DNA from 2 places in the Bradyrhizobium sp. USDA 4532 genome. Region 2 is predicted to be linked to the other one. Evidence: riboswitches for the same ligand, from Rfam matches in the RefSeq annotation. Region 2 holds a riboswitch; the other holds the start of a gene.
The links. A riboswitch is a leader RNA that binds a small molecule or an ion and turns the genes downstream of it on or off. The one in region 2 is predicted to bind glycine.
Positions count from the first base shown of each region.

Region 1: another riboswitch for glycine. It lies ahead of J2R76_RS02705 (D-amino acid dehydrogenase); the one in region 2 lies ahead of gcvT (glycine cleavage system aminomethyltransferase GcvT).

Region 1 is NZ_JALJZN010000001.1:576,335-579,746, forward strand. Features, by position in the region: gene J2R76_RS02700 (ABC transporter permease) at 1-119, opposite strand, end outside; gene J2R76_RS02705 (D-amino acid dehydrogenase) at 280-1,638, opposite strand; glycine riboswitch at 1,704-1,818, opposite strand; glycine riboswitch at 1,822-1,928, opposite strand; gene J2R76_RS02710 (M20/M25/M40 family metallo-hydrolase) at 2,021-3,151, opposite strand.
Region 2 is NZ_JALJZN010000001.1:408,917-412,328, reverse strand. Features, by position in the region: gene alaS (alanine--tRNA ligase) at 1-1,772, opposite strand, end outside; glycine riboswitch at 1,975-2,063, shown strand; gene gcvT (glycine cleavage system aminomethyltransferase GcvT) at 2,204-3,349, shown strand; gene gcvH (glycine cleavage system protein GcvH) at 3,369-3,412, shown strand, end outside.

The sequences.
Region 1 (3,412 bases), 170 kb from region 2:
CCGGCGAGGATGGCGGCCGGGTCGCCCGGCGTCAGCCGCAGCAACAGGAACACGAACAGAGCCACCACGCCCATCACGGGAATGGCGGCGAGGATGCGGCGAAGCAGATATCCGAGCAAATTTGATCCGTTGGGTTGTGGTCGATGAAGTCCCCAGCGGGACCGTTGCACACCAGACCGTAGCACAGATGGTAGCAGACTCACGGTAGAACTTGAGCAAGTCCCATGCCATCGGTGCTGCGGATTTTGCGGTGCAGCTAATCAGTCCTGTTGGCCGCGATTATTCCTCCGGTGAAGTTTGAAGCAGTCCACTGGAAGGTGGATTGATTTCAGCTTTGCGCGCGTCGGCGGGCACGTCGAGCCCGGCACCGAACGTCGGCGCCATCGGCGGCGTGTCGAGGTCGCGCCAATCGTCGATCGCCTGGGCCACCATCTGCGCCGTCGCCGCCGACAGTGTCCAGCCAAGATGACCGTGGCCCGTATTGTAGAACACGCCCGGAATCCGTCCGGCGCGAACCACCGGCATCATGTTCGGCATCATCGGGCGCAAGCCCGCCCATGGCACGACTTTCGACGTGTCGATCTCCGGGAAATGATGCCGCACCCAGTCCACCAGCGGTTGAATGCGATCGGCGCGAATGTCGCGGTTGAAGCCGTTGAACTCGGCGGTGCCGGCGACGCGGAAGCGGTCGGCGCCGAGCCGGCTGGTGACGATCTTCGCAGCTTCATCGAGCAGGCTGACGGTTGGGGCCGCATTCCGGCTTTGCGGCGCATCGAGCTGCACCGTGATCGAATAGCCCTTCACCGGATAGACATTGACGCGGTCGTTGAGCAGGCTGGCGAAGTGGCGGCTCGCCACGCCGGCGCAAATCACGATCCCGTCCGCCTGCAGCTGCTGGCGCGTCGCGACCGCAGCATCATGTGAAGCAGCTTCGTTCCAGCCGATGCGGAAGCCGTCATCGCCGTGTGCGATCGTGTCGACGTCGGCTTCATGGACGAAGCTCGCGCCACGGCGGATGCAGGCGTCGGCAAGCCCACGCGTGAATTTGTGAATATCGCCGGTCGCGTCCGACGGCGTGAAGAAGCCGCCATAGCAGGTTGTCTGCAGCGCGGGTTCGATGACGCGGATCTCGTCCGGGGTCACCGGCCGGCGGTCGAGCCCGCCTTGCTGCAGCAGCGCGTTGACCTTGAGGCCGGCTTCGAAGCCGGCCCTGTCGTGATAGACGTGCAGGATGCCGCGGCGTTCGAGATCGAAGGCGATGTTTTCGCGCTCTGCGATCGAGAACAGATGCTTGCGCGCTTCGATGGCGAGCTTCGTGGTCTCGATGGTGTTGCCGCGATAGCGCGTGATGTGGCCTACGAACTCGCCGATCCAGGAATATTTGTGCCAGCTCGGCTTCGGGTTCATCAGCAGCGGCGCGTCGCTTCTCAGCATCCAGCGCAGCCCCTTGAGGATGGTCGCGGCGCTGTTCCACACCTCGGCGTTGCTGGCGGAGAGTTGTCCGCCATTGGCGAACGAGGTTTCCATCGCGGCGTAGCGATGCCTGTCGAGGACAGTCACCTTGTAGCCGCGTTCAAGCAGGGCATAGGCCGTCGTTACGCCGGTGATGCCGGCGCCGATGATCGCGATGTGTGGCATGATAGTTGTCAGGCTCCCGTGGGTTAGAGTCGCCGAACCGCCGGTGAAACCGGCATCGGCGCCCCATCTGTCACGGTACCTGAGAGCTTGATCCGCATCGGGCTGTGGCCAGAAGCGAACTATCCCCTTCGGTGGACGTCATGGCCCTTGATGTGCGGCCATGTTCGTCTCTCTCCAGATCGTCCTGACGATACAGTCCTTTTGCCTGAGAGTTTCCGGGGCGGTTGCTCCGTCGGCGCCGAAGCCAACAACACGATTGTTGTCGGTTCGATCTCTCCCGCATCGTCGCGTTGGACGGCCGGACCGTAGGCGAAGCCTTAAAAATGGACAAGGCTAAATTTCGATCCGGCAGTGCCAACGTGTTGTGCAGTGCAAATCGATGTCAGTCCAGCGTCGCCAGCAGTGCCGCCATCAGGCGGCCGCGTTCGGCGAGGCTGTCGACCTCGATGTGCTCGTTGAGCGTATGTGCATCGGCGCCGCGAACGCCGAGGCCGTCGAGCGTGGGGATGCCCATCGCGCCGGTGAAGTTGCCGTCCGAGCCGCCGCCGGCGCTGCCGTGCGGCAGATCGAGACCCATCGCTGCAGCAAGGCCTTTTGCCTTTTCATAGAGCGCCATGGTGCCCGCATCGGGCTCCCACACCGGGCGGGTGACGCCGCGCGTCACCTTGAACGTCACGTCGTTGGCGGTGCCCGACAGTGCCAGCATGCGCTCGACGCCACGGTCGAGATCGGCCTGGCGCTTGGCCATGCTGAGCGCTTCGCCGGTACAGGTCGTCGCGACGCAATTGACCCACTGGCCGCCATGCACGATGCCGACCGAGAAGGTGCAGTCCTCGGTGGTCATGCCGTCGATGGCGATGATCTGCCGCGCCATCTCGCGGATCGCGGAGCGACCGGAAGACAGCGTTGCGCCGGCATGGCTGGGCTTGCCGGTGGCTTCCAGGTTGAAGCGCGCGATCGCATAACGGCCGGTGACGACGCCGTTGTTCGGACGGCCGGGCTCCGGCACCAGCACATATTTGTTGCGCGCGGCTTCCGCCTCGATGATGTCGCGCGTCGACGGCGTGCCGACCTCTTCGTCGGGGGTGAACAGCACGGTGATCGGCAGCGGAGTCGTGAAGGAGGCGCGCGCCAATTGCCTGATCGCCTCGATCGACAGGTAGTTGCCGCCCTTCATGTCGAAGATGCCCGGCCCGAAGCACTTGTTGCCTTCGCGCCGCCACTTCAGCTTTTCGATCGTGCCGACGGGGTGAACGGTGTCCAGATGGCCGGCGATCAGGATGCCGGGCTGGCCTTGTTTCGGATGGGGGAAACGGGCGCGGACGCAGCCCGCGAAGCCCTGGCGTCCGGCGATGCGCTCGATCGTCGCACCCATGATCGCCATCTCGCGGGCGGCGAGATCGAGCATGCGTTCGACCGCGGCGGCGTCCCAGGTCGGGCTTTCGCATTCCACCCAGCTGCGCAGGCCCTGCAGCATCGTTTCGGAATCAAAGGGGAGATTGGCGGGGTTCATCGTTGTTCTCTCTTGTTGTTCTGACGGCGCCGGCATCGCGCGCGCGTTACGAAAATCTCAGCCGACGATTTTGTAAAGCCAAAATCTGGCGCGCGGCCTCATTCGTTTGTGTACGTCCGATGCGACCTGAAACCGATTGACGCGCTTGGCGCTTGGTGCAAGTCTCAATTTCACAAGCCATACAGCATGTTAGTTCGCCTAAATAACGAACCACATGCATAACGAATAAGCCGGCTTTGACCAGTTACACGTCAGGAGAGA
Region 2 (3,412 bases):
GGCGTCACCAGCGAGCCGCGCTGCGCGATGTGATCGCCGAGCACCTGGCGGAGCGCCTCGTGCAACAGATGCGTCGCCGAATGGTTGGCGCGGATCGACGAGCGCCTGGTGTGGTCGACCTCGAGCTGTAATGCGGTGCCGACACCGAGCGTGCCCTGCTCCACCGTGCCGAGATGCACAAAGAGATCGCCGGCCTTCTTCTGCGTGTCGGTGACGCGGAACTTAACGCCCTCCCCGGTCAGCACGCCGGTGTCGCCGACCTGGCCGCCGGACTCGCCGTAGAACGGCGTCTGGTTCAAGACGATCGCGCCGCTCTCGCCGGCCTTGAGGCTCGCGACTTCGGCGCCGTCCTTGATCAGCGCCGTCACCGCGCCTTCCGCGCTCTCGGTCTCGTAGCCCAGAAACTCGGTCGCGCCGAGCTTCTCGCGCAGCGGGAACCAGATCGCTTCGCTCGCCGCCTCGCCGGAGCCCGCCCAAGACGCACGCGCCTTGATGCGCTGGCGCTCCATCGCGTCGGTGAACGCCGCCTGGTCGACGCTGATACCGCGCGACTTCAACGCGTCCTGGGTCAGGTCCAGCGGGAAACCAAAGGTGTCGTACAGGGTGAAGGCGGTGTCGCCGTCGAACATGTCGCCCTTCTTGAGGCCGGCGCTCTTCTCGTCGAGCAGCGACAATCCGCGCACCAGGGTCTTGCGGAACCGCGTCTCTTCCAGCCGCAGCGTCTCCTCGATCAGCTTCTCAGCGCGCACTAAGTCCGGATAAGCCTGGCCCATCTCGCGGACCAGCGCCCAGACCAGCCGATGCATCAGCGGCTCGCTCGCGCCGAGCAGCTGCGCATGGCGCATCGCGCGGCGCATGATCCGGCGCAGCACATAGCCGCGGCCCTCGTTCGACGGCAGCACGCCATCGGCGATCAGGAAAGCCGACGAACGCAGATGGTCCGCGATCACCCGGTACGACGCCACGTTCCGCGCGTTCGGCCCATGGCCGAGCGCCGACGATGCCGCATCGATCAGGTTGCGGAACAGGTCGCTCTCGAACACGCTTTCGACGCCCTGCAAGATCGACGCCATGCGCTCCAGGCCCATGCCGGTATCGATCGAGGGACGCGGCAGCGCCACGCGCTCCTCCTTCGTCACCTGCTCGTACTGCATGAACACCAGGTTCCAGAACTCCAGGAAGCGGTCGCCGTCCTCCTCAGGCGTGCCCGGCGGACCGCCCCAGATGTGCTCGCCGCGATCGATGAAGATTTCGGAGCACGGCCCGCACGGGCCGGTATCGCCCATCGCCCAGAAATTGTCCGAGGTCGCGATCCGTATGATGCGGTCATCCGAGAAGCCGGCGATCTTCTTCCAGTGGCCCGCCGCCTCGTCGTCGTCGTGGTAGACGGTGACGAGCAGCTTGTCCTTCTTCAGCCCGAACTCCTTCGTGATCAGGTTCCAGGCCAGCTCGATCGCGCGCTCCTTGAAGTAATCGCCGAACGAGAAGTTGCCGAGCATCTCGAAGAAGGTGAGATGGCGCGCGGTGTAGCCGACATTGTCGAGGTCGTTGTGCTTGCCGCCGGCGCGCACGCATTTCTGCGCCGTGGTGGCACGCTGATAGGGACGCTTCTCGATCCCGGTGAAGACGTTCTTGAACTGCACCATGCCGGCATTGTTGAACATCAAGGTCGGGTCGTTGCGCGGCACCAGCGGCGACGAGGCCACGATCTCGTGCCCGTTCGCCTTGAAGTAGTTCAGAAATGTCGACCTGATGTCGTTGACGCTGCTCATGTTCATCCAATCGGAAAAAGTGGCCGGCCAGCCGCAAAAAGGCGTCATTTTCCGGCCGAACGCTTTTAGACATTGCCAGCTGCGGTGTCCAGAAACTGTGCAGGCGGATCATGGGCTTGCCGCGGCAGCACAAAGCCCATTGGATAGTTGCTGCAGCTGCGTTGACAGTCTTGGTGGCGCCGTGTTTTCTACCTACCTATACCTAGTCACGTCGGGAGAGACCGGCCTTACCGCCGGCGCCGAAGGAGCAACCGCCCCGGAAACTCTCAGGCAAAAGGACCGCGTGACGTCTGACATCTGGAAAGAGACGCTGGGGTTCGCCCCGATGCGTCCGCCGACGGGATAATACTCTCAGGCACAGCGACAGATGGGGCTTTCTGCAGGTTTCTCAAGGGGAAATAGGTCCCCGGCGGGAACCGCGAGGCCCTGTGATGCTTGCGCGCGAAACCTCCCCGCTGAAACAGACCCCGCTGCACGCGCTGCACCTTGCGCGAGGCGCCAAGATGGTGCCGTTCGCCGGCTATGACATGCCGGTGCAATACGCGGCTGGCGTGCTGAAGGAGCACCTGCACACCCGCAAGGAAGCCGGCCTGTTCGATGTGTCGCACATGGGCCAGCTCGTGCTGAAGGCCAAATCCGGCAAGGTCGCGGATGCCGCGCTCGCACTGGAAAAACTGGTGCCGCAGGACATCGTCGGCATCGCGCCGGGACGGCAGCGCTACGCGCAATTCACCAACAATGACGGTGGCCTGCTCGACGACCTGATGGTGGCGAATTTCGGCGATCACCTGTTCCTGGTGGTCAACGCCGCTTGCAAGGCCGAGGACGAGGCGCATCTGCGCGCGAATCTCTCCGACGCCTGCGAGATCATCTCGCTGGCCGACCGCGCGCTGATCGCGCTGCAGGGCCCTAAAGCCGAATCGGCGCTGGCGAAACTTTGTGCAGATGTCGGTTCGATGAAATTCATGGATGCCGGTCCGCGCCGCGTCGGCGACGTCGACTGCTTCGTCTCGCGCTCCGGCTATACCGGCGAGGACGGCTTTGAGATTTCCGTGCCCGCGGACAAGGTGGAAGCCCTGGTCACCGCGCTGCTCGACAATCCCGACGTGTTGCCGATCGGGCTCGGCGCGCGCGACAGCCTGCGGCTCGAAGCCGGGCTGTGCCTCTATGGCCATGACATCGACACCACGACGACACCGGTCGAAGGCGCGCTGGAATGGTCGGTGCAGAAGGTTCGCCGCAGCGGCGGCGCCCGCGCCGGCGGCTTCCCCGGCGCCGACAAAATTCTCGCGCAATTCGCAGATGGCGCTGCGCGCCGACGGGTCGGCCTGAAGCCTGACGGCCGCGCACCGGTGCGCGAAGGCGCCGCGCTGTTCGCCGATGCCGGCTCGACCGAGCAGATCGGCAAGGTGACCTCGGGCGGCTTCGGCCCGAGCCTCAATGCGCCGGTTGCGATGGGCTACCTGCCCACGGCCCTTTCCGCCGTCGGCACCACCGTTTTCGCCGAAGTGCGCGGCCAGCGGCTGCCGCTGAAAGTCGCCGCTACGCCCTTCGTCCCCAATACCTACAAACGCTGAACGCCAAAGGATCGACCCCATGACGACGCTGTACACGTCCGACCACGAATGGCTCCGCATCGA